Regions from separate parts of the Micromonospora sp. AKA38 genome, predicted to be linked through region 2. Evidence: riboswitches for the same ligand, from Rfam matches in the RefSeq annotation. Region 2 holds a riboswitch; each other region holds the start of a gene.
What was found. A riboswitch is a leader RNA that binds a small molecule or an ion and turns the genes downstream of it on or off. The one in region 2 is predicted to bind cobalamin.

Region 1 (9,929 bases), on a different contig from region 2:
GCCCGCTACCTCGTCGACCTGCTGCGCGACTACGAGGCGGGCGGGGTGGAGGCGGCGTTCGTCTACACGTTCGCGAACCGGCACCTGCCCACCACCGGGGACCCGGAGCACGACTACGACCTGGCGGCCCGGGGCATCGTGCGCGTGCTGCCGGACGGCTCGTGGACACCCAAGGCCGCCTTCCACGCCCTCGCCGAGTACGGCCGCGCCCGCGCGTCGAGCCGGTCGGCCGGCTAGGCGTCCGACCCCGACGGCGGGGCCCCCGCCGTCGGGACCGAGCTGGCACTGTGGACGGATGACGGACACCGACGCCCGCCGGCCCCACCCCTTCTACCAGGACGCCGACGGCGTCAACCGGCCGCCCGGCCCGCGCAAGCACCCCGACTACGCCCGGTTCGCCGCCGGCTCTCCGGTGGTGCCGATCGTGCGCCGGGTCCGCGGCGAGCCGGTTCCGGCGCTGCTGATCTGCCGGTACGCCGACGTACGCGAGGTGCTGCGCCGGCAGGACGTCTTCTCCCGGGCCGCCGCCGCGTACGCCGACGAGGTCGACGTGTCCGGCACCATGCTCGGCATGGACGGGGCCGAGCATGCCCGGGTGCGCGGCACCGTGAAGGACGCGTTCACCCGACCGGCCGTCGACGGGCTGCGCGACGCGGTCCGCACCGCGGCGCAGGAGCGGCTCACCGCCATGGTGGGCCGGGGCGCACCGGCGGACCTGGTCCGCGACTTCGCCGTCCCGTTCGCGCTGGACGTGATCTGCGACCTGCTCGGCCTGCCGGCCGACGACCGGATGCGGTTCCGCCGGTGGGGCGACATGTTCCTCGGCGCCGGCGACCTGAGCCGCGAGGAGGCGGCCCGGTCCGCCGAGGAGATGGGCGGCTACCTGTGGGAGCAACTCGAACAGCGACGCCGCCGACCCGGCGACGACCTGCTCGGCCGGATCGCGACCGCCGCCGCCGACCAGCCGGTGGACGTCCAGATCAAGCTGCCGATCTCACTCGTGGTGGGTGGCTGGGAGACCACGGCCAGCTCGATCGCCACGTTCTTCCACGTGCTCCAGACCGAGCCGTACGGGCCGGCCGGCACCGGTTGGGCGTACCTTGTCGCGCACCCCGAGCGGCTGGACGGCGCGGTCGCCGAGCTGGAGCGGCTGCACTCCACCGCCAACGGCGACGAGATGCCGCGGCGGGTGATGACGGACGTGACGCTGCCCAGCGGCGCCCGACTGGCGGCGGGCGACATCGTGGTCCCCTCGCACGACGCCGCCAACCGCGACCCGGCGGTGTTCCCGGACCCGGAGCGGATGGACTTCGACCGCGCGCCCACCCCGCACCTGTCCTTCGGGCACGGCGCGCACTACTGCATCGGGGCCCACCTGGGCGCGCTGGAGGTCCGCACCGCGCTCGCCCTGCTGCTGCGGGAGCTGCCCGGCCTGCGCCTCGCGGTGCCGCCGGACGAGGTGCCGTGGAAGCCGGGCCATGCCATCCTCGGCCCGGTCGGGCTGCCGGTCACCTGGTAGGCGCGGCACCCGGCCGTGGACCGGGGCACGCACTTGCATCTATACACTCGGTATATATACTGAGTGAATAAGCTGCCGAGGAGGATCACTGATGACCGAGACATCCGTCCCCGAACACGGCATGACCCGCCGCACCCTGGTCCGGGCCGCGTTGGCGGTGGGAGCCGGCGCGTCGATCGGCGTCGCCGGCGGCACGCCGGCGGCCACGGCCCAACCGGGGCCGGCCCGGCTCACACTGCCCACACCGACCGGACCCCACCCGGTCGGCACCGTTGCGCTGCACCTGGTCGACCGGTCACAACCGGACCCCCTCGCCGGGCCGGGACGGTATCGAGAGCTGATGGTCAACGTCTGGTATCCCGCCCGGGACGTGTGGCGGCACCCGCGCGCCCCGTGGATGACCGCCGCGTCACTCCGCGCGCTGCTGGGGTCCACCGGGTTCGATCCCGACGCGGTGCGGGCGCCGCTGACGGCCGGACACGAGGGCGCGCCGGTGCGACGTGCCGCCCGTCGGCTGCCGGTGGTGGTCTACTCGCACGGCGCGGGCAGCCACCGCTCGGACACCACCATCGCGGTCCAGGAACTCGCCAGCCACGGATACGCGGTGGTCACCGTGGACCACACGTACGACGGGCCCGTCGAGTTCCCGGACGGCCGGGTGACCGTGCGGGAGGACGCGTACGACTCGACGCCCTGGACCTACACACGGGACGTTCGGTTCGTGCTGGACCAGATCGGCGTCCTCGCCGCCGGGGGCAACCCCGACGTCGACCGCCGGCCGCTCCCGGTCGGGCTGGGCGCGGCGCTGGACCCGCACCGGATCGGCATGTTCGGCTGGTCGAAGGGGGGCACCGCGACCGCGCTCACCATGGGCACCGACCCGCGGGTACGCGCCGGACTGAGCTTCGACGGGCCGATGCTGTCACAGCCGCGGCCCACCATCGACCTGGACCGGCCGTTCATGCTGATGACGGCGGAGTACACGCGCGTCACCGAGCCCGCCGTCGCCGAGTTCTGGTCGCACCTGCGCGGCTGGCGGCTCAACGTTCAGGCCGCCGGCGCGCTCCACCAGTCGTACGGCGACAACCAGTGGCTGGTGCCGCAACTGGCGCGGGTGATCGGGATGAGCGACGAGGAGCTCACCGGCTGGATCGGCACCCTCGACCCCGCCCGCGCGGTACGCATCCAACAGGCGTACCCGTTGGCCTTCTTCGACAGGCACCTGCGGCACCGGGGTCACCTGCTGCGCGGCCCGAGCCGCTCCTTCCCCGAGGTGTCGTTCGTGGCCTGAGCCGATCGGTGGGCGGCGGTGTTAAGCGGGGCCCCCTCCTCTACCGGAGGCGTTAACAAGGGGCCCCGCCTTCACCTCCAGCGGTGAGACGCAGCCGACACGCCCGACGCGACATCTGGTGTTGCCCACCGGCCATCGCCGCCATATATGGTGTCCCCGCAGCTGGTTCGGCCGCGCCTGAACGGCGCGGCCGAGGCAAGAGGGAACCCGGTGGAAGTCCGGGACTGCCCCGCAGCGGTGAGTGGGAACGACCGCCGTCATCAGCACTGGGCCACCGGCCTGGGAAGCGACGGCCAGTAGGCGACCTCGTGTCACGCCCGCGAGTCCGAAGACCTGCCAGCGCGCCGTGCGCTGCCGCGCGCGGCGGTCGAAGGTCGCGCGGGACGACCGACGCCAGCAGCCGGGCCGGTCCTGCGTGCCGTGCCCGTTGGCGTTCTCCCGCCGGCCGAGACCATCGGTGACAGCGAGGGAGAGGTCATGACGGTCGTGCGGGAGAGTCAGCGGTCCGGTGCCACCGGGCCGGAGCAGCGCCGGCTGGCGATGCGGGTCCGCAAGCGGGACGGCGACACCGAACCGGTCGACGTCAACCGGATCGTCCGGGCGGTCGAGCGCTGGGTCGCCGACCTGGACGAGGTCGATCCGCTGCGGGTCGCCACCAGGACCATCAGCGGGCTCTACGACGGGGCGAGCACCGCGGAGCTGGACCGGTTGTCGATCCGGACCGCGGCGGAGCTGATCGGCGAGGAGCCGCAATATTCCAGGTTGGCGGCCCGGCTGCTGGCCGCGTACGTGGCCGAGGAGGTCCGCGGGCAGCAGGTGACGCGCTTCAGCGAGTCGATCGGGTACGCGCACGGGCTGGGGCTGATCGGTGACGACACCGCCGCGTTCGTGGCCCGCCACGCCGGTGAGCTGGACGACGCCGTGGACCCGGCCGGTGACCTGCGGTTCGAGTACTTCGGACTGCGGACCGTGGCGGACCGTTACCTGCTGCGGCACCCGGAGTCGCGGCTGGTGGTGGAGACGCCGCAGTACTGGCTGTTGCGGGTGGCCTGCGGGCTGTCGCACACCCCCGCCGAGGCGGTCGGTCTCTACCGGCTGATGTCCAGCCTGGCCTACCTGCCCAGCTCCCCCACGCTGTTCAACTCGGGCACCCGGCACACCCAGATGTCGTCGTGCTTCCTGGTGGACTCGCCCCGCGACGAGCTGGACTCCATCTACGAGCGCTACCACCAGGTGGCGAAGCTGTCGAAGTTCTCCGGCGGCATCGGCATCTCCTGGTCCCGGGTGCGCGGCCGGGGCGCGCTGATCCGGGGCACGAACGGGCGGTCGAACGGCATCGTGCCGTTCCTCAAGACGCTCGACGCCGGGGTGGCGGCGGTGAACCAGGGCGGCCGGCGCAAGGGCGCGGCCTGCGTCTACCTGGAGCCGTGGCACCCGGACGTGGAGGAGTTCCTGGAGCTGCGGGACAACACCGGCGAGGAGTCCCGGCGGACCCACAACCTCAACCTGGCCAACTGGATCCCGGACGAGTTCATGCGCCGGGTCGAGGCGGACGAGGACTGGTCGCTGATCGACCCGTCCGACGCGCCGGAACTGCCCGACCTGTACGGCGAGGCGTTCGACGCCGCGTACCGGGCGGCCGAGAAGAAGGCGGTCCGCACGGTCCGGGCCCGTGACCTGTACGGGCGGATGATGCGCACGCTCGCGCAGACCGGCAACGGGTGGATGACGTTCAAGGACGCCGCGAACCGGCTGTCCAACCAGACCGGCGAGCCGGGCAACGTGATCCACCTGTCCAACCTGTGCACCGAGATCCTGGAGGTCAACGACGACGCCGAGACCGCGGTGTGCAACCTCGGTTCGGTGAACCTCGGCGCGCACGTCACCGCCGACGGGGTCGACTGGGAGAAGCTGCGGGCCACGGTGCGTACCGCGGTGGTGTTCCTGGACCGGGTGATCGACATCAACTACTACCCGGCCGCGCAGGCGGCGGCGTCGAATCCGCGCTGGCGGCCGGTCGGGCTGGGACTGATGGGCCTCCAGGACGCGTTGTTCACGCTGCGCCTGCCGTTCGACTCACCGGCGGCGCGGGAGCTGTCCACCCGGGTGCAGGAGGAGATCCTGCTGACCGCGTTGGAGACCTCCGCCGGGCTGGCCGAGCGGTTCGGGCCGCATCCCGCGTACCCGCGGACCCGGGCCGCGAAGGGCGACCTGCACCCGGACCTGTGGGGCGCGACGCCGACCCAGGTCGACAGGTGGGCGGCGTTGCGGGCGCGGATCGCCGCGTACGGGCTGCGCAACTCGCTGCTGGTGGCCATCGCGCCGACGGCCACCATCGCCTCGATCGCCGGCTGCTACGAGTGCGTCGAGCCGCAGGTGTCGAACCTGTTCAAACGGGAGACCATGTCCGGCGAGTTCCTCCAGGTCAACACGTACCTGGTGCGGGAGCTGAAGGCGCGTGGCCTGTGGACGCCGCAGGTCCGCGACCGGATCAAGCGGGCCGAGGGCTCGGTGCAGGGCATCACCGAGCTGCCCGCCGAGGTGCGGGAACTGTTCCGGACCGCGTGGGAGCTGCCGCAGCGGGCGCTGATCGACCTGGCCGCCGCGCGGGCGCCCTACGTCGACCAGTCGCAGTCGCTGAACCTGTTCCTGAGCGCGCCGACCATCGGCAAGCTCTCCTCGATGTACCGGTACGCCTGGCGGGCCGGGCTGAAGACCACGTACTACCTGCGGTCGCGTCCGGCGACCCGGATCCAGCAGGCCACCGTGGCCCCGGTGCTCACCCCGGTGCCCGCCCGCGACGACGAGGCGCTCGCCTGCTCCCTGGAGAACCCCGAGAGCTGCGAGGCCTGCCAGTGACCACCGTGCCCGAGAACCGCCCGATGCTGCTCGACCCGGGCATGGACCTGACCCTGCGGCCGATGCGCTACCCGCACTTCTTCGACCGGTTCCGCGACGCCATCCGCAACACCTGGACCGTCGAGGAGGTGGACCTGCACGCCGACCTGGCCGACCTGGAGCGGCTCTCGCCGGCCGAACGGCACCTGGTGTCCCGGCTGGTCGCGTTCTTCGCCACCGGCGACACCATCGTCGCCAACAACCTGGTGCTCAACCTCTACCAGCACGTCAACTCGCCGGAGGGGCGGCTCTACCTGTCACGCCAGCTCTTCGAGGAGGCGGTGCACGTCCAGTTCTACCTGAACCTGCTGGACACGTACGTGCCGGACGAGCGGGAGCGGTTCGCCGCGTTCGCGGCGGTGGAAAACATCCCGTCGATCGCCCGCAAGGCGGAGTTCTGCTTCCGCTGGATCGACTCGATCCACGAGCTGCGGGAGCTGCGCACCCGGTCCGACCGGCGGGCGTTCCTGCTCAACCTCATCTGCTTCGCCGCGTGCATCGAAGGGCTGTTCTTCTACGGCGCGTTCGCCTACGTCTACTTCCTGCGGTCCCGGGGGTTGCTCAACGGGTTGGCCTCCGGCACCAACTGGGTGTTCCGGGACGAGTCGATGCACATGGCGTTCGCGTTCGACGTGGTGGAGACCGTCCGCGCCGAGGAGCCGGAGCTGTTCGACGCCGAGCTGGAGCAGCAGGTCCGGGACATGCTCGCCGAGGCGGTGGAGTGCGAGGCGCAGTTCGCCGAGGACCTGCTCGACCAGGGCGTCTCCGGGATGTCGCCGGCCGACATGCGGCAGTACCTGCAACACGTGGCGGACCGGCGGCTGGCGGCGCTGGGCCTCGCGCCGAGGTACGGCAGCGGCAACCCGTTCGCGTTCATGGAGTTGCAGGACGTGCAGGAGCTGTCGAACTTCTTCGAGCGGCGGGTGTCGGCGTACCAGGTCGGGGTGACCGGCAGCGTCACGTTCGACGACGACTTCTGACCCCGCGTCCCCGTCCCGGCCGCCGTTCACGGCCGGGACGGGACCGTCCCCGGATACGCGCATGCGCGTATCGCCCGCGGCGCCTCCGATCCGCACAGTTGTCTGCGCCGATCCCCACCCGGGCGTCGGCGGACGAGGGGGGAACCGCACCATGAAACGGATACGTCGACGGCTGCGGCCGTTGCTGGCGGCGGCACTGGCCACGGTGGTCGGGGTGGCGTTCGCCGCCGCGCTGCCGGCCGCGCCGGCCGCGGCGAGTTACGGCTCCACGGTCACCGTCACGGCGAACGAGATGCACACCACGGAGTGCCTGGACCGGGTCTGGCTGGTCGTCTGCGACCCGCCGGAGCTGTTCGGCGTCGCGATCATCACGCAGGACGACGGCCAGCAGCAACGCTGTGAGATGGCGCTGCCGGCGGCCTCCGGCACGGACATCGTCGGCGACCGCACGGTCTGCGCCGGGCGGTCGGTCACCGGCAACTTCCGGGTCAACTTCGAGCTGTGGGAGGACGACTCCACCGAGGGCGGCAGCCGTGAGCAGGCCGACCTCAACCCGGGCACGGCGAAGGACTGGGCGACCACGAACCTGCTCGGCGGCCGGGCCGGGGTGTCCCGGTGGACCACCAGCGGCGGGCCGTCCCGGGCGATCTTCACGGTGACGGTCGCGGCCCGACCGACGAGCATCGCCATCTCGTCGCCGTCGCCGACCGGCACGCCGCGCGAGTTCGACCCGCGGCTCGGCGAGCGGCTGATGATCAGCGGATCGCTGTCGGTGCCGTCGGCGCTGCGGTTCACCGTCACCTCGCAGGCCACCGGGGCATCGATCGTGCTGGCCGAGGCGCCGTTCTACGGCGGCGCGTTCAACATCGACTGGGACGGCCGCTGGTCCGACGGGTCGTACGCGGCCGTGGGCGGGTACACGATCACGGTGGTCGACCCGGTCGACGCCGGCTCGGCACGGACCACCCAGGCCCGGGTCATCCAGCGGGTCGGGCTGGCGTTCACCGGCATGACCAGCCAGCCGGCCACGAACTGGCAGTACCGCAGCGGCCCGATCGTGGTGAGCGCGGTGGCGACGGCCGCCGGCACGTTCCGGATGCGGGTGACGCGCGGCGGCGTCGAGGTGTTCCGCAGCGCCGACCAGCGCCGCGCCGCCGGCCCGATCTCGTTCTCCTGGACCGGCCGGCACGCCGACGGCTCCTGGGCCACGCCCGGCAGCTACGTGTTCACGCTGGAGGGCACCGCCGACGACGGGCGGGCGTTCCCGGCCGCCTCCCGTACCGTGCCGGTCAGCGACCCGCCGCCCGGCCTGGAGGTGTACGCGCTGGCCGAGCCGGGCGTCCCGGCGGTCAACCCGCAGGCGGTGCCCGGCACGTCGATCCGCGCCAAGGTGGTCGCCACCGACCACACCGCCCGGCCGGCGGCCCGGATCACCGTGGAGATGAGCCCGGCCGGCTGGATCGGACGCCCGGTGACGCTCGCGCCCCGCGTGTTGAAGACCTGCGAGCAGACCAGCGAGTGCCAGGCGGTGATCCCGGCGGACATCCTGGCCGGCGCGGCGGTCGCCTACCGGGTGACCGCCAGCGAGGCGGACGGGGTGCCGGAGGCACGCACCGCGACGGCGGACTGGCGGATCACCGACCTGAACCCGCCGGCGCCGTCGCAGACGCCGGAGGTGACCCTGGTGCCGCTGTGGCGGGCCAGCGTGCCGGCGGTGGTGGACGGGAACGGGCGGGTGAACACCCGGCCGCTGAACCAGAGCATCGACGTGGCGTACGCGCCGGGCACCGGCTACGACACCACCACGCTGGACGGCGCGCGGCAGTTCGGCAACGCGGTGGACGACAACGCGTGGCAGTTGCTGGGCATCCGGTCGCGGGTGTTCCCCAGCTCGATCGGCACGCACTGGTCGCAGGTGGGGATCTGGGTGCAGAACGTGCCGGTCGAGGTGACGGTCAGCCCGGACGGCGACGCGTTGTGCCGGCGCGGCGCCTTCAGCCCGGTCAGCTTCGCCGAGACCAACGGCGTGCTGCACACCGTCAACTGCCGGGACAACGCCTCCGGCTCGGTGTTCAGCGCCGACTCGCCGACCGTGGGCTGGCACGAGCTGCACCACAGCGCCTACCACGAGGGCGACGAGTACTGCTGCGACGGCGGCTACTGGTACGGCGAGGGGAAGAACACCTACCACTCGTTGACGGACTGCCGGCGGGGCGGGTCGGACGCGGGCACCTGCAACGAGATCACCGACGGCGTGACCCCAACCGGCTGGTGGCGCAGCGACGGCCCGATGGCCGACGTCATGATCGACAACTCGGTCGAGCGGGCCGACGACATCCGGGCCGCCGAGGCGACCTTCGCACGATGCGGGAGAGGGCAATGCTGAACCGACGTCTCCGTACCCTGGTGGTGGCCGCACTGGCGCTGCCGTTCCTCGGGGCCGTGGCGGTCGCCTCGCAGGCCGCGCCGACGGCGGCCGGCGCGGCGCCGGTGGTGCCGGCGCCGACCGTCGACCCGGCGAACCCGACCACCGGCACCCACCTGCGGCTCGGGCTGCGCGTGTCGGCGCGGGCCGCCACCCCGACCCTGCTGGAGATCGACCGGGGCTTCCCCTCGTCGCTGCGCGACTCCGGCGGGCCGTTCCAGCTCGTGGTACGCGACGCCGCCGGGGCGGTGCTGGACACGCTGGCGCTCGACGACCCGCTCGCGGTCCGGGTGTACGACAGCAAGCGCAACGCGCACGACACGCCCCGGGTCAAGGAGGCGGACGTGGTGGTGGACCTGCCGGTCGCCGACACCGCGGCCGTGGTGGACGTGATCCTGGCCGACCGGCGGGTCGGCCAGGTCGAGATCGGGTCGCTGATCCGGGCCTGCCAGGGCGCGCCGCTGCCCTGCGCCACCATCTAGGACCGCCGGCCGGGCACCTCCAGGATGCCGAGTTCGACCGCCTTCATGACGGTGGCGACCGGCCCGGAGGTGCCCAGCTTGCGGTGCACGTGTTCCAGGTGCTTGCGGACCGTGCCGGCGGCCAGGCCCAGCCGGCGGGCGGTGGCCGGCACGGTCAGCCCGTCGGCGATGCCGCGCAGCACCTCCACCTCCCGCCCGGTGAGCGTCGCGCCGCCGGGGAGGGCGACGCCGGCGGGCAGGCAGGCCCGCCGGTGCACCGGGATCAGCGCCGGTTGCAGGCGGGTGAGCAGGTCCATCTCACGCGCGTCGAAGGCGCGGTCGCGGTTGAACTGGT
Region 2 (9,929 bases):
CAGCGGATCGGCGTGCCGGTAGCAGCGCGTGTGCGGTAGCGACTCCTCGGCCCGGTCGTAGCCTGGCGGCAGGAAAGAGGCGTGCCGATAGCGGTAACTCGCCAGCCCTTCCGGGTCCGGCGCGAGGCCGAGCGCCTCCCGGTGCGGCGCCAGCGAGGCCGCCAGCCGATCGGGCCCGTACGTCAGCGCCGTCGCGCCCCCGGTCGACACCGAGACGTGCGGCACGCCGAGCACCTCCGCCGCCAGCGCGCCGCCGAACTCGGTCGACGCCCGGACAATGAGGTCCGGCGTCTTCCGCTCGGCCAGTGCCAGCAGGTCAGCGGCGGTTCGCCCGGCCGGCCCTCCCGCCATCTGCTGCGCCACGGTGCGCGCCCCGTCCTCAAGCTCCGCCAGCGGCACGACAGGCGACCGACCGTCCTCGCCGGTGAGCTGCGCCAGCCAGTCGTCCCCGACCGCAGCCGTGGCGAACCCCTGCCGTCGAGCCAGCGGCTCCGCCGCTGCGGGCACCGCGACCGTGACGTCGTGTCCCGCCCGTCGCGCCGCGTCGGCCACCGGCAGCAGCGGCCGGACATGGGACGTCATCGCGTGACTCGTGATCCAGATATGCATAGACGGCCTTCGCTGGATTGGATGAGCGTCACTGTACCGAAGCCGGTGGCTCACTGCCACCGCCCGGCGTCCCGGTTAGAGTCACCGTGTGCACCAGGCGGACGTGACCACCGAGTTGGCCCGGGCGGCCGCTCTGATCGGCGGCGGTGACGTCTCCCGCGACCGTCTGATCAGCGAGTGGGCCGCGTCGTCGGATCCGCTGACCCGTTGCGTCCTGGCCCACCACATCGCCGACCTCAGCCCCGACGCTGCCGACGAACTGGCCTGGGACGAGCGCGCCCTGGCCGACGCGGACACCGCCCCGCATTCGTCGGTAGCCCCGTTCTATCCCTCACTGCACCTCAACCTCGCTGCCTCGCACCTGCGCCTGGGCGACCTCCCCGCCGCCCGCCGTCACCTCGACCGCGCCGAAGCCACCCGGTCCGCGCTGGGCGACGCCCCGTACAGCGTGATGATCGGCGCCGCCGTCGACCGACTGCGCGCCAGGACCCAGGCTCCGTAACCCGGAGGTGCGCTGCCCCGGATCGCCGGCGACGTCCGGGAGGCGACGGCGCGCCGACAGTGGTGCCCACGGTCGGGCTTCCACGGCGTGACGGGCGGAGATCAGCTCAGAGCCTCGGCACGACGGTGTTCCCGCGCCGACGCGGGCAGTCGGGCGGCCGCGTAGCGTAGGCAGGGCGGCGCCATCACCGAGGTGACGATGGCGACCAGCACGATGACCGTGAACATGGCGGTGTCGAGGACGCCGAGGCGCAGCCCGACCGTGGCGACGATGATCTCGATGACGCCTCGGGCGTTGAGGCCGGCGCCGAGGGCGAGGCCCTCCCAGTGACCCAGGCGGGCGGCCCGGGCCCCGACGTACGCGCCGACGAACTTGCCGACGACCGCCACGGCCAGCACCAGCAGGGCGACACCGAGCACGGCGGGCCGGGCCAGCGCGGTCAGATCGCTGCGCAGGCCGACGGTGGCGAAGAACAGGGGCGCCAGTACGCTCATCACGACCAGCCGCAACGGGGCAAGAGCCTCACGGTCCAGGCTGGCGCAGCCGTTGATCACCAGACCGCCGACGAAGGCGCCGAAGACCGGCTCCAGGTGCAGCGCGTGGGTGGCGGCGGCGAACAGCAGCAGGATCACCACCACCGACGCGACGGTGGGACCACGCTCTCCACCAGCTCGTACCCGCCGCAGCAGCGCGCCGACGAGCGGCCGGGCGAGCCACAGGGCGACCACGACGACGAGGGCCACGGTGCCGACCGCGAGGGCGACGTCGAGGCCGCCGAGACTGCCGGCTGCCATCGCGGCCACGACCGAGAGCAGCAGCCAGCCGACGACGTCGTCCACGATGGCCGCGCTCATGATCAGGTGGCCGATGTCGCGGTGCAGCAGTCGCATCTCCCACAGGGTCTTGGCGATGACCGGGATGGCACTGACACACATCGCCACCGCGAGGAACAGGGCGAAGACCGGGCGGTCGGTGCCGGCCGGGAGCACGCTGGACGGGAGGAGCAGGCCCAGGCCGACGCCGAGCGCCAGGGGGACGACGAGCCCTCCGATGCTGACCCGGGCGGCCACGCCACCGTCGCGGCGTAGCTGCCCGAGGTCCAGGTGCATGCCGGTGAGGCCGACCAGAAGGAGCACGCCGAGTTGACCGACCGCGTCGAGCAGGTGCAGTTGCTCGGACTGCTGGGGGAACAGCCACCGGGACAGGTCGGGCACGGCCGCGCCGAGGACCGACGGACCGAGCACCACGCCTGCGGTCAGTTCACCAACCAGCGAGGGCATGCCCGCGCGTACCGCGAGGCGCCCGAGCGCGACGGCGGCGGCCAGCAGGATGCCCACCTGGAGCAGGAAGATCAGCAGCGAATGGGTGCCGAGAGGTGCGACCGGTATGGCCACCAGGAGTCCTTTCGGTGCGGGCCGCGCGGACGCGGACGGGAAACGCCGCGGCGGAGCCGACCCGCCGCGGCATCGGTGCGGGCCGTGGCGTCAGCCGGTCGACGTAGCACCATTCCCGGATTGACTGTCGCCAACGAATTGACCTTCCCAAATTCGTTGAGATCACTCAAGACACCGGACAACCGGATCGGGAAGGCTCGCGGGAAGGCGATCGGCGCTGCCGGCGGCGGTTCCCCGGCCGTGAGCCGCTGGATGACCGCTTGTGGCTTTCCATCCCGCCACGGGCGCGGCCCCCACTTCGGGTATTGTGCCGGGCGGCATGAACTGTTGCGAGGTGCCCCACCCGGTGGTGGGGAGAATCGGGAAGCCGGTGTGACTCCGGCACGGGCCCGCCGCGGTGACCAGGGAACTGCCGCCCACGCGCACGTGTGCGCAGTCACTGGCCGAACCGGCTGGGAAGGCGGGCGGACCGGTGTTGATCTGGGAGTCCGAAGACCGGCCTCGCGTCATCGGCCCCACCCGGGTGGGGCATGAGCGCAGCGGGAGCCTGCCCATGATCAGCGACATCTACGACGTGATCCACCGCCGCCGCGACGTCCGCGGCCAGTTCACCGGCGAGCCCCTCGCCCCCGGGGTCCTCGACCGGGTGCTGGCTGCGGCGCACGCCGCGCCCAGTGTCGGACTGTCCCAGCCGTGGGATTTCATCCTGGTCCGTGACCGGGACCTGCGCGAAGCGTTCCACCGGCACGTCCGGGCCGAGCGTGACACGTTCGCCGCCACTCTCGACGCCGAGGCGGCCCACCGGTTCTCCCGCATCAAGATCGACGGGATCATGGAGTCCTCGCTGTCGATCGTGGTGACCTACGACCCCGACCGCGGCGGCCCCGCGGTCCTGGGCCGGCACGCCATCGCCGACGCCGGCCTGTACTCCGTGTGCCTGGCCATCCAGAACCTCTGGCTGGCCGCCGCCGCCGAGAACCTCGGCCTCGGCTGGGTGTCGTTCTATCGCGAGCAGTTCCTCCAGCGGTTGCTCGCCATTCCGGCCGGCATCCGACCCGTCGCCTGGCTCTGCCTCGGCCCCGTCACCCACCTCGAAGCGGTGCCCGATCTCGAACGACACGGCTGGCGCCACCGCCGCCCCCTGCGCACGGCGATCCACCACGACCGCTGGAACCCCGGATCGGTCACGGGCTGACGTCTGTCCACCGGGGCTGGGGCCGGTGGCCCGGCCGGCATCGCGCGGCAGGGCCACCGGCCCGGGTGTCGTGACGGCGCCCGACCCGGCGAGGTCGATCAACACGTTTCGATGGCTGGGTCGCGCCCACCCCTGGCGGGAGGGGCGTTGACCCGGGGTCGGGAGGTGTGGCAGCATTCGCGGCCTGACGGCAGTGAAGGAAGCCGGTGTGATTCCGGCGCGGTCCCGCCACTGTCACCGGGGAGTGATCCCCCCTCGCGAGTCACGGCCGTGTGCGTGCGGTTGGAAGGCCGGGGGTGAGCGTCGATCCGGAAGCCAGGATACTTCGGCCGTCGGACGTACCCCAGGGCGTGGACACCCGAGGAGGACCCGATGACGCACGGCATCTCTTTCATCGACGAACATCGCCATGATCCGCACGGTGGACACTCCGCCGCACCCGTCGCCCGCCACGCCGCCGGTCGTGCCGGCGCACCCGAGACCGTGGACCCCCTCGGTCGGGGCGCGTGCCGCCGGCGTTGACCGCTCGCCGACCCGCGTCCCGGTGAGTCGCGCCGTGGGTCGCCGCACCCGCTGACGCCGCTCCCATCCCGCTTCGCCCCGGTCGCCTTCGCGCGACCCCGAGCGTCACTCTCCGGAGTTTTTCGTGCGCATCCTGCTGCTGTCCACCGCCGACACCGACCTGCTGGCCGCCCGCGCCAGCGACGCCGACTACCGGCTCGCCAACCCCGCGCGGGTCGACGCCGACGCGGTGCCCGCGCTCGTCGACGGCGTCGACCTCGCCGTCGTACGCCTGCTCGGCGGCCGGCAGACGTGGCCGGACGGGCTGGCCGCCGTGCTGGCCAGCGGCGTCCCCACGGTGGTGCTCGGCGGTGAGGCGCTGCCCGACGCGGAGCTGATGGCGGTCTCCACCGTGCCGTCCGGTGTGGTCACCCAGGCGCTCGCGTACCTGGTCGAGGGCGGCCCGGCGAACCTGGGCCGGCTGGCCCGGTTCCTGTCCGACCGGGTGCTGCTCACCGGCGAGGGCTTCGACCCGCCCGCGCCCACCCCGGCCTACGGCGTGCACGGCGATCCGGAGATCGTCCCCGGCCGGCCCACCGTGGGGATCGTCTTCTACCGGGCGCACGCGCTGGCCGGCAACACCGGCTTCGTCGACGTGCTCGCCGACGCGGTACGGGCCGCCGGCGGGAACCCGCTGCCGATCTTCTGCGGCTCGCTGCGGGGGTTGACCGCCGGCGCCGGTCCGCTCGGACTCTTCGGCCGGTGCGACGCGCTGCTGGTCACCGTGCTCGCCGCCGGCGGAGCGGTGGCCGCTGACGCCTCCGGCGGCGGCGACGAGGACGCCTGGGACGTCGGCGCCCTCGCGGCGCTGGACGTGCCGGTGATCCAGGCCCTCTGCCTCACCAGCACCCGCGAGCAGTGGGCGGGCAGCGACGCCGGACTGTCCCCGCTCGACGCCGCCATGCAGGTGGCCATCCCCGAGTTCGACGGCCGGATCATCACCGTGCCGTTTTCGTTCAAGCGGATCGACGCCGACGGGCTCTCGGTCTATGCCGCCGACCCCGACCGGGCCGCCCGGGTGGCCGGCATCGCGGTCCGCCACGCCCGGCTGCGGCACGTGCCCGCCGCCGACAAGCGCGTCGCGGTGGTGCTCAGCTCGTACCCGACCAAGCATTCCCGGGTCGGCAACGCGGTCGGTCTGGACACCCCGGCCTCCGCCGTCCGGCTGTTCGCGGCGATGGCCGACGCCGGCTACCACCTGGGCGACGCCCCGCCACCCGACGACGGCGACGCCCTGATCCACGCGTTGATCGCCGCGGGCGGCCACGACGTGGAGTGGCTCACCCCGGAGCAGCAGCGCGCCGCCGAGGCCCGGATACCGGGGCGCACGTACCGACGGTGGTTCGACGAGCTGCCCGCCGCGCTGCGCGAGCGGATGCGGGAGCACTGGGGAGAGCCGCCCGGCGAGCTGTACACCGACGGCGGGGACATCGTGCTGGCCGGCCTGCGCTTCGGCAACGTGGTGCTGCTGATCCAGCCGCCGCGCGGCTTCGGGGAGAACCCGATCGCCATCTACCACGACCCGGACCTGCCGCCCAGCCACCACTACCTGGCCGCGTACCGCTGGCTCGCCGCGCCGGTCGCCGACGGTGGGTTCGGCGCGGACGCCGTGGTGCACCTGGGCAAGCACGGCACCCTGGAGTGGCTGCCCGGCAAGGGCCTCGGCCTGGCGGCCGACTGCGCCCCCGACGCGGTGCTGGGCGACCTGCCGCTGGTCTATCCGTTCATCGTCAACGATCCCGGTGAGGGCACCCAGGCCAAACGGCGTGCCCACGCCGTCGTGGTCGACCACCTGGTGCCGCCGATGGCCCGCGCCGAGACCTACGGAGACCTGGCCAGACTGGAGCAACTGCTCGACGAGTACGCCACCGTGCAGGCCCTCGACCCGGCCAAGGCGCCGACCGTGCGGGCGCAGATCTGGGACCTGGTCTGCGCCGCCGAACTGCACCACGACCTGCACGCCGAGGCGATGCCCGACGCCGACGACTTCGACGACTTCGTGCTGCACCTCGACGGCTACCTCTGTGAGGTCAAGGACGTGCAGATCCGCGACGGGCTGCACGTCCTCGCCGCCGCCCCCACCGGCGAGCCGCGGGTCAACCTGGTCCTCGCGGTGCTACGCGCCCCGCAGGTCTGGGGCGGCACCCGTGCCCTGCCCGGCCTGCGGCAGGCCCTCGCCGGCGCGTACGGTCTCGACGAGCAGGCGCTGCTCGCGTCGCCGGGGCGGCGGGTGGCCGTGCCGGCCGCGCTGACCGAGGTCGTGGACGGGCCGTCGGTCACCGCCGCCGACGCCGTCGACCTGATCGAGGCGCTGGCGCGCCGGCTGGTGGTCGGCCTGGAGACCCTCTGCTGGGAGGCCGACGCGGTCGAGGCGGTGGTCGCGGAGGTGACCGGCCGGGCCGTCCCGGACGCCGCCGCGGTGCTCCGCTTCGCCGCCACCGAGGTGGTGCCCCGCCTGGCGCGGACCACCGACGAGCTGACCAACACCCTCGGCGCCCTGGACGGCCGGTTCGTGCCGCCCGGCCCGTCCGGCTCGCCCACCCGGGGGCTGGTCAACGTGCTGCCCACCGGTCGCAACTTCTACTCCGTCGATCCCAAGGCCATCCCCAGCCGCAACGCCTGGGACGTCGGCACGGCGCTGGCCGACTCGCTGCTCGCGCGGCACCTCGCCGACACCGGCGTGTACCCCCGGTCGGTCGGGTTGTCCGTCTGGGGCACCAGCGCCATGCGGACCCAGGGCGACGACATCGCCGAGGTGCTGGCCCTGCTCGGCTGCCGACCCGTGTGGGACGACCGCTCGCGGCGGGTCACCGGCGTCGAGGTGGTGCCGACCGCGGAACTGGGCCGGCCCCGCGTCGACGTCACGGTCCGCATCTCCGGGTTCTTCCGCGACGCGTTCCCGCACGTGGTGGCGCTGCTCGACGACGCCGTCCGGCGGGTGGCCGCGCTGGACGAGCCGGACGCGGAGAACTTCGTCCGCGCGCACGTCGCCGCCGACCTGGCCGAGCACGGCGACGAGCGGCGGGCCACCGCCCGGATCTTCGGCTCCAAACCGGGCGCGTACGGCGCGGGACTGCTGCCGCTGATCGACGCCCGTACCTGGCGCAGTGACGCCGACCTCGCCGAGGTGTACGCGGTCTGGGGTGGCTACGCCTACGGCCGCGGTCTCGACGGGCGGGAGGCGCGTGCCGACATGGAACGCTCGTTCGCCCGGATCGCGGTGGCCGTGAAGAACCAGGACACCCGCGAGCACGACATCGTCGACTCCGACGACTACTTCCAGTACCACGGCGGGATGGTGGCGATGGTCCGCCACCTGACCGGCGCCTCGCCGGAGGCGTACGTGGGTGACTCGGCGATGCCGCACGACGTGCGCACCCGGACGCTGGGCGAGGAGACCCGGCGGGTGTTCCGGGCCCGGGTGGTCAACCCGAAGTGGATCGCCGCCATGCGCCGGCACGGCTACAAGGGCGCGTTCGAGCTGGCCGCCACCGTGGACTACCTGTTCGGCTACGACGCCACCGCCGGGGTGGTCGACGACTGGATGTACGAGCACCTCGCCGCCGCCTACGTCTTCGACGACACCACCCGTGACTTCCTGGAGCGGTCCAACCCGTGGGCGTTGCGCGGCATCACCGAGCGGCTGCTGGAGGCCGCCGACCGGGGGCTGTGGGCCGAACCGGAGCCGGCCACCCTGGACCGGCTCCGCGACACGTACCTCGCCAGCGAGGGTGACCTGGAGGAACGCGCATGAGCACCTACCCGTTCAGCGCTGTGCTCGGCATGGCCGACATGCGGCTGGCGCTGCTGCTCAACGCCGTCTCCCCGGCGATCGGCGGGGTGCTGGTGCGGGGCGAGAAGGGCACCGCCAAGTCCACCGCCGTACGGGCCCTCGCCGCGCTGCTGCCACCGGTGCGGCGGGTGGCGGGCTGCCGGTTCGGGTGCGATCCGGCCGCGCCCGACCCGGCCTGCCCGGACGGTCCGCACCTCGCCGGCGCCGCCGCCGAGACCGCGCCGGCCCGGCTGGTCGAGCTGCCGGTCGGCGCCGCCGAGGACCGGGTGGTCGGCTCGCTGGACCTGGAGCGGGCCCTCGGCGAGGGGGTACGCGCCTTCGAGCCGGGCCTGCTGGCCGCCGCGCACCGCGGGGTGCTCTATGTCGACGAGGTGAACCTGCTGCACGACCACCTGGTCGACCTGCTGCTCGACGCCGCCGCGATGGGTCGCAACCACGTCGAGCGGGAGGGCGTCTCGGTCAGCCACGCCGCCCGGTTCCTGCTGGTCGGCACGATGAACCCGGAGGAGGGTGAGCTGCGCCCGCAGCTCCTCGACCGGTTCGGGCTCACCGTCGAGGTGGGCGCCAGCCGGGACCCGGCGGTCCGCGTCGAGGTGGTCCGTCGCCGGCTGGCCGCCGACGCCGACCCGGCCGGCTTCGCCGCCCGCTGGGCCGAGGCCGAGGCGCGGACCGCCCGACAGGTGGCCGCCGCCCGGCAGCGGCTCGCCCGGGTACGACTGCCGGACTCCTCGCTGCGCCAGATCGCCGAGGTCTGCGCCGCGTTCGACGTGGACGGGATGCGCGCCGACATCGTCACCGCCCGTACCGCCATGGCGCACGCCGCCTGGCACGGGCGGGACCGGGTGACCGTCGACGACGTCCGGATGGCCGCCCGGCTGGCCCTGCCGCACCGGCGTCGCCGCGACCCGTTCGACACTCCCGGCCTGGACGACAAGCGCCTCGACGAGGCGTTGCAGCGCGCCCAGGACGAGCACCCCGACGACCCGGACGACGGCGGCCCCGACGGCGACGGCCCGCGGGACGGCGGTCCGGGCGGTCCCGGCGGTCCGGGCGGTCCGGGCGGCCACGGTGGGGCCGCCGGGGACGGTCCCGGCTTGGGCGGGGGCGGCCCGGACGGGCGCGGCGGAGACCGGGGTGCCGGGGACGGTCGCGGTCCCGACGTGGCAGACCCGGAGGCGCACGGTTCCGGCGGGCGCGGCACCGTCGACGCCGACCGACGCGGACCCGACGGAGAGCCGTTCGCCGGGGACGGGCCGCCCGGTCCCGGCGGGCGGGCCGACGGCGGCCGGCCGGGCGACGGCGGCAGCGACGACCGGCGTCGGGGCCGGCCCGGTCCGGGCGACGGCGGCGCCGGCCCTCAGTCGGTGGCCGTACCCCGGGGTGGGCTGACGGCGCGGCTGCTCACCGCGCCCGGGGTGGGGGACGGGGTGCCCGGTCGGCGGTCCCGCGCCCGCACCGGGCGGGGCCGCACCACGGGCGCCCGGGTGCCGTCCGGTCGGGTGGCCGCGCTTCACCTGCCGGCCACGGTCCGCGCGGGCGCGCCGCACCAGGCGGCCCGGGGTCGGCTCACCGGCCCACTGAGGCTGCGCCCGGACGACGTGCGCGAGGCGGTCCGCGAGGGACGCGAGGGCAACCTGGTGCTGTTCGTGGTGGACGCCAGCGGGTCGATGGGCGCCCGCGAGCGGATGACGGCGGTCAAGGACGCCGTGCTCGCCCTGCTCACCGACGCGTACCAGCGGCGGGACAAGGTGGCGGTGATCGCCTTCCGGGGCGACCGGGCACGCACCCTGCTGCCGGCCACCTCGTCGGTGCTGACCGCCTCGATCCGGCTGGCCGAGATGTCCACCGGTGGGCGTACCCCGCTGGCCGAGGGCC
Region 3 (9,929 bases), on a different contig from region 2:
ACGACTCGGTGGCGGCGATCCGGGGCATCGTCGGCGTACGCCGGGTCAGCCTGGTCGCCGACGACCTGCCGGCGCTGCCCGGGGTGGTCGCCACCGAACGCGTCGACGGGCGGGTCCACCTGCTCACCACCGACGCCGACCAGCTCGTCCGCGACCTGGTCACCGCCGGCGTGGCGTTCCGCGACCTGGAGGTTCGCCCCACCTCGCTGGAGGAGGCGTTCCTCGCCATCACGGCCGACGCCCGGCCCGCGCCCACCCCCGCCTAGGAGACCGCCGTGCCGCTCGCCCTGGTCCACGCCCGCTACCAGCTCCTGGAGATCATCCGGATCCCGGTGGCGGTGGTGGGCAGCGCGTTCTTCCCCGCCGCCGCGATGCTCTTCTTCGTGGTGCCGTTCGCCGGCGACGACCCCACCGGCGCCACCTACGCCACCGCCGCCATGGTCACCTTCGCGACCATGAGCGCCAACATCTTCCAGTACGGCGTGGGCGTCGCCGAGGACCGCGACCAGCCCTGGAACCCGTACACCCGGACCCTGCCGGCCGGGCCGGCGCCGCGCCTGGCCGGGCGGATCCTGGCCGGCCTGGTGCTGACCTACCTGTCGATGGTGCCGGTGGTGGTGATCGCGGCGGTGGCCACCGCGGCCCGGGTCACCGTGGCGCAGTTCCTGATCGGGCTCGCCGCGGTCGCCGTGATCTCGGTGCCGTTCACGCTGCTCGGCCTCGCGATCGGCTACTCGTTGCCGAGCAAGGCGGCGATCGTGGTGGCGCAGGTGCTCTTCTTCCCGCTGGCGTTCGGCGGGGGCCTGCTCTCCGCACCGGACCAGGCCCCCGGTTTCGTCCAGGCGGTCGCCCCCTACCTGCCGACCCGGGGCGCGGTGGAGTTGATGTGGGCGGCGGTCACCGACTGGCGACCCGATCCCCGGGCGCTGGTGATGCTGGTGGTCTGGGTGGTGGCGCTCGCCGCGGTCGCCGGCTGGGCGTACCGGCGGGACGAGGGACGCCGCTTCCGCTGACGTTTTGTCCGGTTCCGGCCCGGCGGCCGGCCCGGTGGTGCCACGATGCCGGCAGGGCGGGCCAGCGGGACCGCCCCCGGCGGAAGGGGTCACCGTGAACGGCGTCGAGCCCGGCACACCCTGCTGGACCGACCTGGCCACCCCCGGACTGGACGACGCGAGACGGTTCTACCCGCAACTGTTCGGCTGGACCGGGCGGATCTCCACCGTGCCGGACGCCGGCGGCTACACCGTCTTCCTCAAGGACGGCAAGGCGGTCGCCGGGGTCGGCCCGCCGGCCACCCCGGACCAGGTGCCGGTCTGGTCGACGTACGTGGCCACGGACGATGCCGACCTGGTCGCCACCCGGGTCGCGGCGGCCGGCGGGCAGGTGGTCGTCGCCCCGTTCGACGTCGCCGCGCAGGGTCGGATGGCGGTGCTCGCCGACCCGGCCGGCGCGGCGTTCAGCGTCTGGCAGCCGATGGCGATGCGCGGCGCGGAGTTGTTCAACGCGCCCGGCGCAATGTGCTGGAACGAGCTGGTCACCCCCGATCCGGAGGGAGCCCGGGAGTTCTACGCGCTGGTCTTCGGCTGGCATCCCGAGGAACGGTCGACCGGGCCGGCCCCCTACATCGGATGGCGCTGCGGCGCCCGCATCGTCGCCGGGATGCTGACGCCGGCCGAGCCGCTCCCCGCCGACCTGCCGGCGTACTGGACGGTCTACTTCGGGGTGGAGGACACCGACGCCACCGCGGCCCGCGCCGCCGAACTGGGCGGCACCATCCTCGTCCCGCCGCGGGACAACCCGGCCGGTCGCTCCGCCGCCCTCCGCGACCCCCACGGCGCGCTCTTCTCCATCTCCACCCTCCGCTGACCGTCCCGCCCGGTTGTAAGGAGGGGCCCCCTTTTAACAGGTGGCGTTGAGAGGGGGCCCCTTCTCTACCGAATGCGTTAAGCGGGGGCCCCTCCTTCGCGCCGGCGGCGGAGCGGGACGACGTGTGGGCCGTGCGGGCCGGGGATCACCCGGACGTGGGCGCGGTAGTGGCGGGCCAGCAGGTCCTCGGTGAGCACCTCGGCGGGTGGGCCGGCGGCGGCCACCCGGCCGTCGGCGAGCAGCACCAGACGGTCGGCGTACTCGCCGGCGATGGAGAGGTCGTGCATGGTGGCGAGCACGGTCAGGTCGTGCTCACGGCGGAGCTGGTCGACCAGTTCCAGCACCTCCTGCTGGTGCCCGATGTCCAACGCGCTGGTCGGCTCGTCGAGCAGCAGCAGGGTGGCGCCCTGGGCCAGCGCCCGGGCCAGGAAGACCCGCTGCCGCTCGCCGCCGGAGAGCGTGGCCAGCTCGCGGCTGCCGAACCCGGCCAGGTCGAGCCGGTCCAGCACCTGGCGCACGGCGGCCAGGTCGGCGGCGGACTCCCGACCCAGCGGCGGCATGTGGGGCGTGCGCCCGAGCAGCACGTAGTCGACGACCGCCATGCCGGCCGGCACCGCCGGTGACTGCGCCACGGTGGCCACCACCCGGGCCCGGTCTCGCCGGCGCATCGCGCGGATCGGCGTACCGAAGAGGGAGACGGCGTCCGGCGCGGGCAGCAGGCCGCCGACGGCGCGCAGCAGCGTCGACTTGCCGGCGCCGTTGGGGCCGATGACGGTGACCCACTCGCCCACCGCGACGGTCAGGTCTACGCCGCCCAGGACCGGACTGCCGCCCAACTCGACCCGCAGGTCCCGGACCTCGACCGCGGCGGTCACGCTGGTCCCCCGGCGTGCGACTGCGGGGCTCGCAAACCCGGCTCACTCCTCGCGCTCACGCTGGTCCCCCGGGCGTGCGACTGCGGGGCCCGCAAACCCGGCTCACTCCTCGCGCTCACGCGCGCACCCCGCGGGCGGTGCGCAGGATCAGGACGAAGAACGGGCCGCCGAGCAGCGCGGTCACCACGCCGATGGGGATCTCGGCGGGTGCCGCGGCGGTCCGCGCGACCACGTCGGTCAGCGCCAGGAACGCGCCGCCGAAGAGCATCGACAGCGGCAGGATCACCCGGTGGCTGGAACCGGCGAGCAGCCGGACGGTGTGCGGCACGATGATGCCGACGAAACCGATCAGGCCGGAGGCGGAGACCGCGGCGGCGGTGCCCAGCGAGGCGGCGGCGATCAGCAGGTAGCGGGACCGCTGCGGGTGCAGCCCGAGGCTGGTGGCCTCGTCGTCGCCGAGGGCGAGCACGTCCAGCTCCCGCCGGTGCGCCAGCACCACCACGGCGGTGAGCAGGAAGTACGGAAGGACCAGCAGCACGTCGTGCCAGCCGGCGGTGGAGAGCCGCCCGAGCAGCCAGGAGTACACCTGCTGGAGGCTGTCCGAGTGCGCTTGCAGCAGGTAGGTCTGCCCGGCGGCGAGGAACGCCGACACGGCCACCCCGGCCAGGATCAGCGTGGCCGGGGAGCGGTCCCGGCCACCGGCGGCGCCGAGCAGGTACGTCATCGCCACCGCGCCGAGCGAGCCGACGAACGCGGCGAGCGGGACGGTGACCGGCAGACCGGTGAGCGCCCCGCCGGCCCCGGCGCCGAGCACGATCGCCGCGGTGACCGCGAGCCCGGCCCCGGCGGCCACGCCCAGCAGGTACGGGTCGGCCAGCGGGTTGCGGAAGACACCCTGGTAGCAGCCGCCGGCAAGGGCGAGCAGCGCGCCGACGAGCAGACCGAGCACGACCCGGGGCAGGCGCAGCTCGGTGACGATGGCGACCTCCTGCTCGGTGAGCCCGCTGTCGAGGTGTACGCCGGGCAGCAGGTTGAGCAGTTCCGCCGCGACGCTGCCGGGCGGCAGGCTGACCGGGCCGAACGAGACGCCGGCCACCAGCGCGACGAGCACCGCCACCAGCCCGGCGAGCAGCCAACGTGTGCGCAGCCCGGCCGGCCGGGCCGGAGCGTCGGCGTGTGCCGCGCCTCGGCGGGGGTGCGGCAGCCGGCCGGCCGGCCGGGACGCGTCGGGCGTCCCGGCCGGCACGGGGTCCGCCGGTCGTACGGCCACGGTCAGGCCGGAACCTTGGCGGTGGCGTCGACGATCGCCTTCAGCAGCTCGACGACGCGCGGGCCCCAACGCGAGGCGATGTCGTCGTCAAGCGCCACGACCTGGTTGTTCTTGACCGCGGTGAGGCCGGCCCACCCGCTGCGCGCCTTGACCGTGTCGGCGCTCTGCTGGCAGCACTTGGTGTCGGCCAGGAAGACGAAATCGGGGTTCGCCTTGACGATGACCTCCTGGGAGAGCTGCGGGTAGCCGCCGCTCTTGCCGCCGGCGTCGGCCGGGTCGGCGATGTTCTCCAGCCCGGCGAGCGCGTAGATGGTGCCGATGAACGTCTTGCTGGTCGCGGTGTAAAGCTCCGGGCCCAGCTCGTGGTAGTAGGTCAGTTTCTCGGCGCGCTTGGGCAGGTCCTTGGTGAGCGCGGTGATGTCGTCCTTCATCTTCCGCACCACGGCGTCCGCCTCGGCCGGGTGGCCGGTGAGCTTGCCCAGGTCGGTGAGCTGCCGGTACGTGTCGTCGAGCGTGGTCGCGGCCGGGGTGAGCAGGACCGGGATCTTCAGCGCGACGAGCTGGCTGGCGATCTTGTTGGTGTCATTGGCGATCACCACCAGGTCGGGGCTCTTCGCGGCGATCGCCTCGGCGTTCGGCTGGTAGCCGGAGAGGTCGGTCTTCGGCGCGTCCGCCGGGTAGTTCGACTGGTCGTCGACGGCGGTGACCTGCTTGCCGGCGCCGATGGCGAAGAGCATCTCGGTCGAGGTCGGCGACAGCGAGACGATCTTCTCGGGGCGCTTCTCCAACGTCAGGTTGCCCACGCTGGCGGGGAACGAGCCGCCGGACGCGCCGGTGGCGGGGGTGTCGGTCGAGGTCTTCTCGGCGCAGCCGCCGAGCAGCAGCACGCCGGCCGCGAGCGCGGTGGCGAAGAGCCGAGGGGTACGTCGGGTCACAGGTCCTCCTGTCGGTCGAGGAGCGTGGTGCTTCGCCGACAGGGTGGGAGGGCCCGTCCGCGAGGCGCCCTTCCTCGAAGGCGCGTGTCGCGACCGGGCGGCAGGCGACCTGGCTCGTCCCACGTCCGTCGGCGCCGGCGGGAGGCCGACGCCGACCGTACGGGGCATCACAGTTGCGGGACAGCGCCGGTTTCGCACCGGCTTCGCTGTGGCACGGTCGGTGCCACCGTAGCGCACGACCAGCGAAGATCACCCGGACGGGCGGGGTGGGCGGGGACCCCGGTGGGGGTGGGGCCGGGGTCCCCGCCGCCGGGTGAGGTCAGCAGTACTGGCTCTGCTTGCCGATCGCCCGGTACGGGCAGTCGGCGTACTCGGAGAGCGTCAGCACGGCGTCCCGGTTGCGCGAGGTCTGCGCCGGGATCACCTCGTCGGGCGGGTAGAAGCCGCCGCCGGAGGCCGAGCCGGGGTACATCTCGAACGTGTACGCCCAGATCTTGTGGGTGCCCCACATCCAGTCGATGCTGGTGCCGTCCGCGATGTAGAGGTCGCTGGACTGCTCCGGGGTGTAGCCGTTGCTGGCCGCCATCTGCTGGCCGATGGTGGCGAACGTGTTGTACTGGTCGGCGTTCATCCCGGTGGCGGTGTTGCTGTACGTGTAGCCGTACGGCCAGAGCACCAGCTGGGAATAGGTGTGGAAGTCGATGTTCGCCTTGATCTGCTGCACCCCGCCGACGACCCGGCTGTTGACGAAGTTGCGCAGCGCGGCGGTCTCCGGGGCGGAGAAGGCGGACGGGCCGCGGTAGGTGTCCGACGACTTCGAGCTGGACGAGCCGCCGCAGCAGCCCCACTGGTAGCTCCAGTTGCGGTTCAGGTCGGTGCCGACGTACGTGGAGCCGCTGTTGGGCTGCCGGTTCTTCCGCCAGGAGCGGTAGGAGCCGGTGGCGATGTCGTACTCGCTGCCGTCCGGGTTGACGGTGGGCACGATCCAGATCTCCCGGGAGTTCACGATGTTGGTGATCCGGGAGTCGGTGCCGTAGTTGTCGGTGAACAGGTTGAGCAGGTAGATCGCCATCTCGACGGTCAGGTGCTCGCGGGCGTGCTGCTGGGCGTTGAACAGGATCTCCGGTTCGCTCTCGTCGGTGCCGACGTTGTCGGAGATCTTCACGGCCATCAGGTCCCGGCCCTGGTAGGACGTGCCGATGCTGAGCTTGCGGGCGATGCTCGGGTGGTCGGCGACCACCTGGTTGACCACCGCGGTCAGCTCGGCGTAGTCGTGGTAGTTCGAGTCGGCGGGCGGGAACGCGTACGCGGTCGCGCCGCCGGCCGGCGCCGGGGCGACGTCCTTCTCCAGCCGGAAGCCGAGCCGGGTGATCGCGTTCGCCTCGGCGGTGGTGGCCGTGACGTGCAGCACGCCGTGTTCGGAGTAGTCGATGGCGGCGCCGGTGCGGGCGACCGCGGTGCGGTCGGCGACGGTGCGTGGGCCGAGCACCCGGTAGGCGACGGCGGCCGACTCGCCGGCCCGGTCCGGGTCGGGGCGGGCGGCGGCCGGCCCGGCGGCGGCGGTGACCAGGATCAGGCCGACGGCGGCGACGAACGCGAGCCGGCGGCGCAGCGGGGACGTGCGGAGGGCCATGGACAACCTCCTCGGGGTACGGGGAGATCCCGTTGTCCGCACACTCCACCAGCAGTCACATGGTCATATCAACATTCGTCGTTGTCACGTACCATCCCGACCTGATCCTCACGTCGGCAATGATTTTCCATGGCTGAACATCTGGCGAAACTTCCCGCCAAGGACGACAGTGAACGGCAACGATGCCGTTTCCCCGTGGAGCTGCCATGTTCGGAAGACCCCTGCGCGCGGTCGCCCTCGCCGGCCTGACCGCGCTCACCCTGCTCGGCACCACCGCACCCGCCCAGGCCAACGGCCCCCGGCCGGGCGTCACCCACGACGAACAGATCACCTTCCAGGAGTTCTCCCGCTACCCCGACTGGCGTACCGGCACGCACCAGGGCACCCGCGCCGTGCCCGGCCGCCAGCCGGCGCTCACCATCGCCCGGCCCGCCGGCACAGGCGAGTTCACCGACGAACACACCGGCACCACCCGCACCTGGGAGTACGCCACCTGGACCTCACCCGAGCGGCGGATCGGGTTCGACGCCACCGAACTCGTCGCGTCCTGGAACGCCAGCACCCCCACCGGCACCTGGATCCAGGTCGAGCTGCACGGCACCTACAACACCGGGGCCCAGACCCCGTGGTACGTGATGGGCCGCTGGGCCTCCGGCGACCAGGACATCAAGCGGGCCACGCTGGACGGTCAGGGTGACCCCTGGTCGAGCATCTGGACCGACACGTTCGCCGTCGACGACGCCTCGGCCGGGGTGCTGCTGCGCTCGTACCAGCTCCGGCTGACGCTCTACCGCGCGCCCGGACAGGCCGCCGCGCCGCAGGTCCGGATGGTCGGCGCGATGGCCTCGAACGTGCCGGACCGGTTCACCGTCACGCCGAGCCGGGGTGGCATCGCCTGGGGCACCGAGCTGGCCGTGCCCCGCTACTCGCAGAACGTCCACATCGGCGAGTACCCGGAGTACGACGGCGGCGGCGAGGCGTGGTGCTCGCCCACCTCCACCGAGATGGTGGTCGAGTACTGGGGGCGCAAGCCCTCGGCCGAGGACACCTCCTGGGTCGACCCCGCCTACGCCGACCCGACCGTCGACCACGCCGCCCGGATGACCTACGACCACGAGTACGACGGCGCCGGCAACTGGCCGTTCAACACCGCGTACGCCGCCGGCTTCCCCGGTCTGGAGGCGCGCGTCACCCGGCTGCACTCGCTGGACGAGGCGGAACGGTTCATCAAGGCCGGCATCCCGGTGGTCACGTCGCAGTCGTTCCTGGCCGAGGAGCTGGACGGGGCGAACTACGGCACCTCCGGGCACCTGTTCGTGATCGTCGGCTTCACCGCCGACGGCGACGTGATCGTCAACGACCCGGCGTCGTCGTCGAACGAGGCGGTGCGCAACGTCTACAAGCGCGAGCAGTTCGAGCAGATCTGGCAGCGCACCAAGCGGTACCGGGCCAACGGCACCGTCGCCTCCGGCTCCGGCGGCATCGCATACCTGATCAAGCCGCTGAACCGCCCCTGGCCAACCGTCCCCAACTCCACCAACTGGTGAGCTGAAAGGAGGGGCCCCTTGTTAACGCCTGGCGTCGAGAAGGGGCCCCTTCTCACCACTCAGCCTCGGGGCTCGCCCGGCGCGTCGGTGGGCTGGTCGTCGCCGGCCAGGGCGGAGCGCAGCCGGTCCTTCTCGGCGCGGCGGCGCTCCGCCGCGTCGGCCATCTCCCCGGCCATCTCGTCCCGCCACCCCTTCAGCAGGAAGAACGACAGCGTGGCGGAGAAGACCAACGCCAGCATCAGCCGCAGGAACATGTTCATCTCGACGAACCAGAGGGCCGCCAGCACCGCGACGAACAGCCCGATCCGGCCCAGCGTGTACTTGACCGCCGCGCTCATGCCCGCATTCCCACTCTCTCCGCCACCTCAGCCCGTCCGCCGGGCCAGCCAGTGCACGCCATGAAACCAGATCACCGCGTAGACCACGGTGAAAACCGCCGCGGCCAGCGCGCCGGTGAACAGCGCCGGCAGCCCCGCGGCCAGCCCGGCCGCCAGCAACCCGGCCAGCACGCCGACCCCGAGCCCGACCAGCGCCGCCAGCACCCGGGCGGCACCGAACTCCCAGGCCCGGAAGTCGTCCCAGAACAGCCAGAGCGGCAGGATCACCGCCAGCCAGCCGTTGGTCCCCCCGAACCCGCCGGCGCCGAGGGCGGCGAACGCCCACTCGAAGAGCAGCAGCGCCAGCACGCCGATGACCAGGCCGGCGAGCGTCACGCCGAGCAGGTCACCGAGCGTCAGGATGCGTCCCTCGGCGTCCCGCCGAGGAAAGCCGCGCTGCTCCCCGGTGCTCGTCGCCGGGTCAGGCCCAGACCTGCCGGTGCTCATCGCCGGGTCAGGCCCAGACCTGCTGCGGCTCGGAGCGGCGCTCGGCCATCGACGGCGCGGCATCGTACTCACGGACGGTCTCGTAGCGGGTGTTCCGCTCCACCGGGCGGAAACCGGCGTCCCAGATCAGGTGGAGCAGGTCGTCCCGGTGCATGGTGTTCGGCGTGCCGTACGAGTCGGCGTCGTGCGTGATCTTGTATTCCACCACCGAACCGTCCAGGTCGTCCACGCCGAAGTTCAGCGAGAGCTGGGCCACCGAGAGGCCGTGCATGACCCAGAAGCACTTCACGTGTGGGACGTTGTCGAACAGCAGGCGGGAGACCGCGAACGTCTTGAGCGACTCGGCCGGGGAGGCCATCGTGGTGCGGGCCTGAATCCGGTTACGGACCTTGCCGTCCGCCGAGTCGACGAAGTCGTGCTGGTAGCGCAGCGGGATGAAGACCTGGAAGCCCCCGGTCTCGTCCTGCAACTCGCGCAGCCGCAGCACGTGGTCGACCCGGTGCCGGGGCTCCTCGATGTGGCCGTAGAGCATGGTCGACGGCGTCTTCATGCCCTTCGAGTGGGCCAGCCGGTGGATCCGCGACCAGTCCTCCCAGTGGCAGGCGTGGTCGACGATGTGCTGCCGGACCTCCCAGTCGAAGATCTCCGCGCCGCCGCCGGTCAGCGACTCCAGCCCGGCGTCCATCAACTCGTCGAGGATGGCGTCGGCGGTCAGCCCGCTGATCTTCTCGAACCACTGCACCTCGGTCGCGGTGAACGCCTTGAGGTTGACCTTCGGCAGCGCGGCCTTCAGCTCGCGCAGCACCTTGGGGTAGTAGCGCCAGGGCAGCGTCGGGTGCAGGCCGTTGACGATGTGCAGCTCGGTGAGCTGCTCGTCCTCCATCTCCTTGGCCTTGCGGACCGCCTCGTCGATCCGCATCGTGTAGGCGTCCTTCTCGCCCGGCTTGCGCTGGAACGAGCAGTACGCGCACGACGCGGA

Region 1: another riboswitch for cobalamin. It lies ahead of TPA0908_RS25545 (ribonucleoside-diphosphate reductase subunit alpha); the one in region 2 lies ahead of bluB (5,6-dimethylbenzimidazole synthase).
Region 3: another riboswitch for cobalamin. It lies ahead of TPA0908_RS29860 (ABC transporter substrate-binding protein); the one in region 2 lies ahead of bluB (5,6-dimethylbenzimidazole synthase).

The regions. Positions count from the first base shown of each region.
Region 1 is NZ_BNEI01000005.1:1,931,523-1,941,451, forward strand. Features, by position in the region: gene TPA0908_RS25530 (hypothetical protein) at 1-237, shown strand, start outside; gene TPA0908_RS25535 (cytochrome P450) at 296-1,519, shown strand; gene TPA0908_RS25540 (alpha/beta hydrolase family protein) at 1,611-2,810, shown strand; cobalamin riboswitch at 2,957-3,165, shown strand; gene TPA0908_RS25545 (ribonucleoside-diphosphate reductase subunit alpha) at 3,288-5,669, shown strand; gene TPA0908_RS25550 (ribonucleotide-diphosphate reductase subunit beta) at 5,693-6,688, shown strand; gene TPA0908_RS25555 (hypothetical protein) at 6,840-9,074, shown strand; gene TPA0908_RS25560 (hypothetical protein) at 9,068-9,595, shown strand; gene TPA0908_RS25565 (helix-turn-helix transcriptional regulator) at 9,592-9,929, opposite strand, start outside.
Region 2 is NZ_BNEI01000004.1:362,261-372,189, forward strand. Features, by position in the region: gene TPA0908_RS16985 (glycosyltransferase) at 1-582, opposite strand, end outside; gene TPA0908_RS16990 (hypothetical protein) at 698-1,111, shown strand; gene TPA0908_RS16995 (cation:proton antiporter) at 1,213-2,505, opposite strand; cobalamin riboswitch at 2,821-3,023, shown strand; gene bluB (5,6-dimethylbenzimidazole synthase) at 3,059-3,700, shown strand; cobalamin riboswitch at 3,897-4,026, shown strand; gene cobN (cobaltochelatase subunit CobN) at 4,347-8,015, shown strand; gene TPA0908_RS17010 (VWA domain-containing protein) at 8,012-9,929, shown strand, end outside.
Region 3 is NZ_BNEI01000007.1:548,592-558,520, forward strand. Features, by position in the region: gene TPA0908_RS29835 (ABC transporter ATP-binding protein) at 1-266, shown strand, start outside; gene TPA0908_RS29840 (ABC transporter permease) at 276-1,013, shown strand; gene TPA0908_RS29845 (VOC family protein) at 1,108-1,866, shown strand; gene TPA0908_RS29850 (ABC transporter ATP-binding protein) at 1,944-2,741, opposite strand; gene TPA0908_RS29855 (FecCD family ABC transporter permease) at 2,857-3,945, opposite strand; gene TPA0908_RS29860 (ABC transporter substrate-binding protein) at 4,014-4,946, opposite strand; cobalamin riboswitch at 5,029-5,197, opposite strand; partial or broken gene TPA0908_RS29865 (M14 family metallopeptidase) at 5,269-6,579, opposite strand; gene TPA0908_RS29870 (C39 family peptidase) at 6,786-8,126, shown strand; gene TPA0908_RS29875 (DUF4229 domain-containing protein) at 8,186-8,464, opposite strand; gene TPA0908_RS29880 (hypothetical protein) at 8,492-8,950, opposite strand; gene mqnE (aminofutalosine synthase MqnE) at 8,958-9,929, opposite strand, start outside.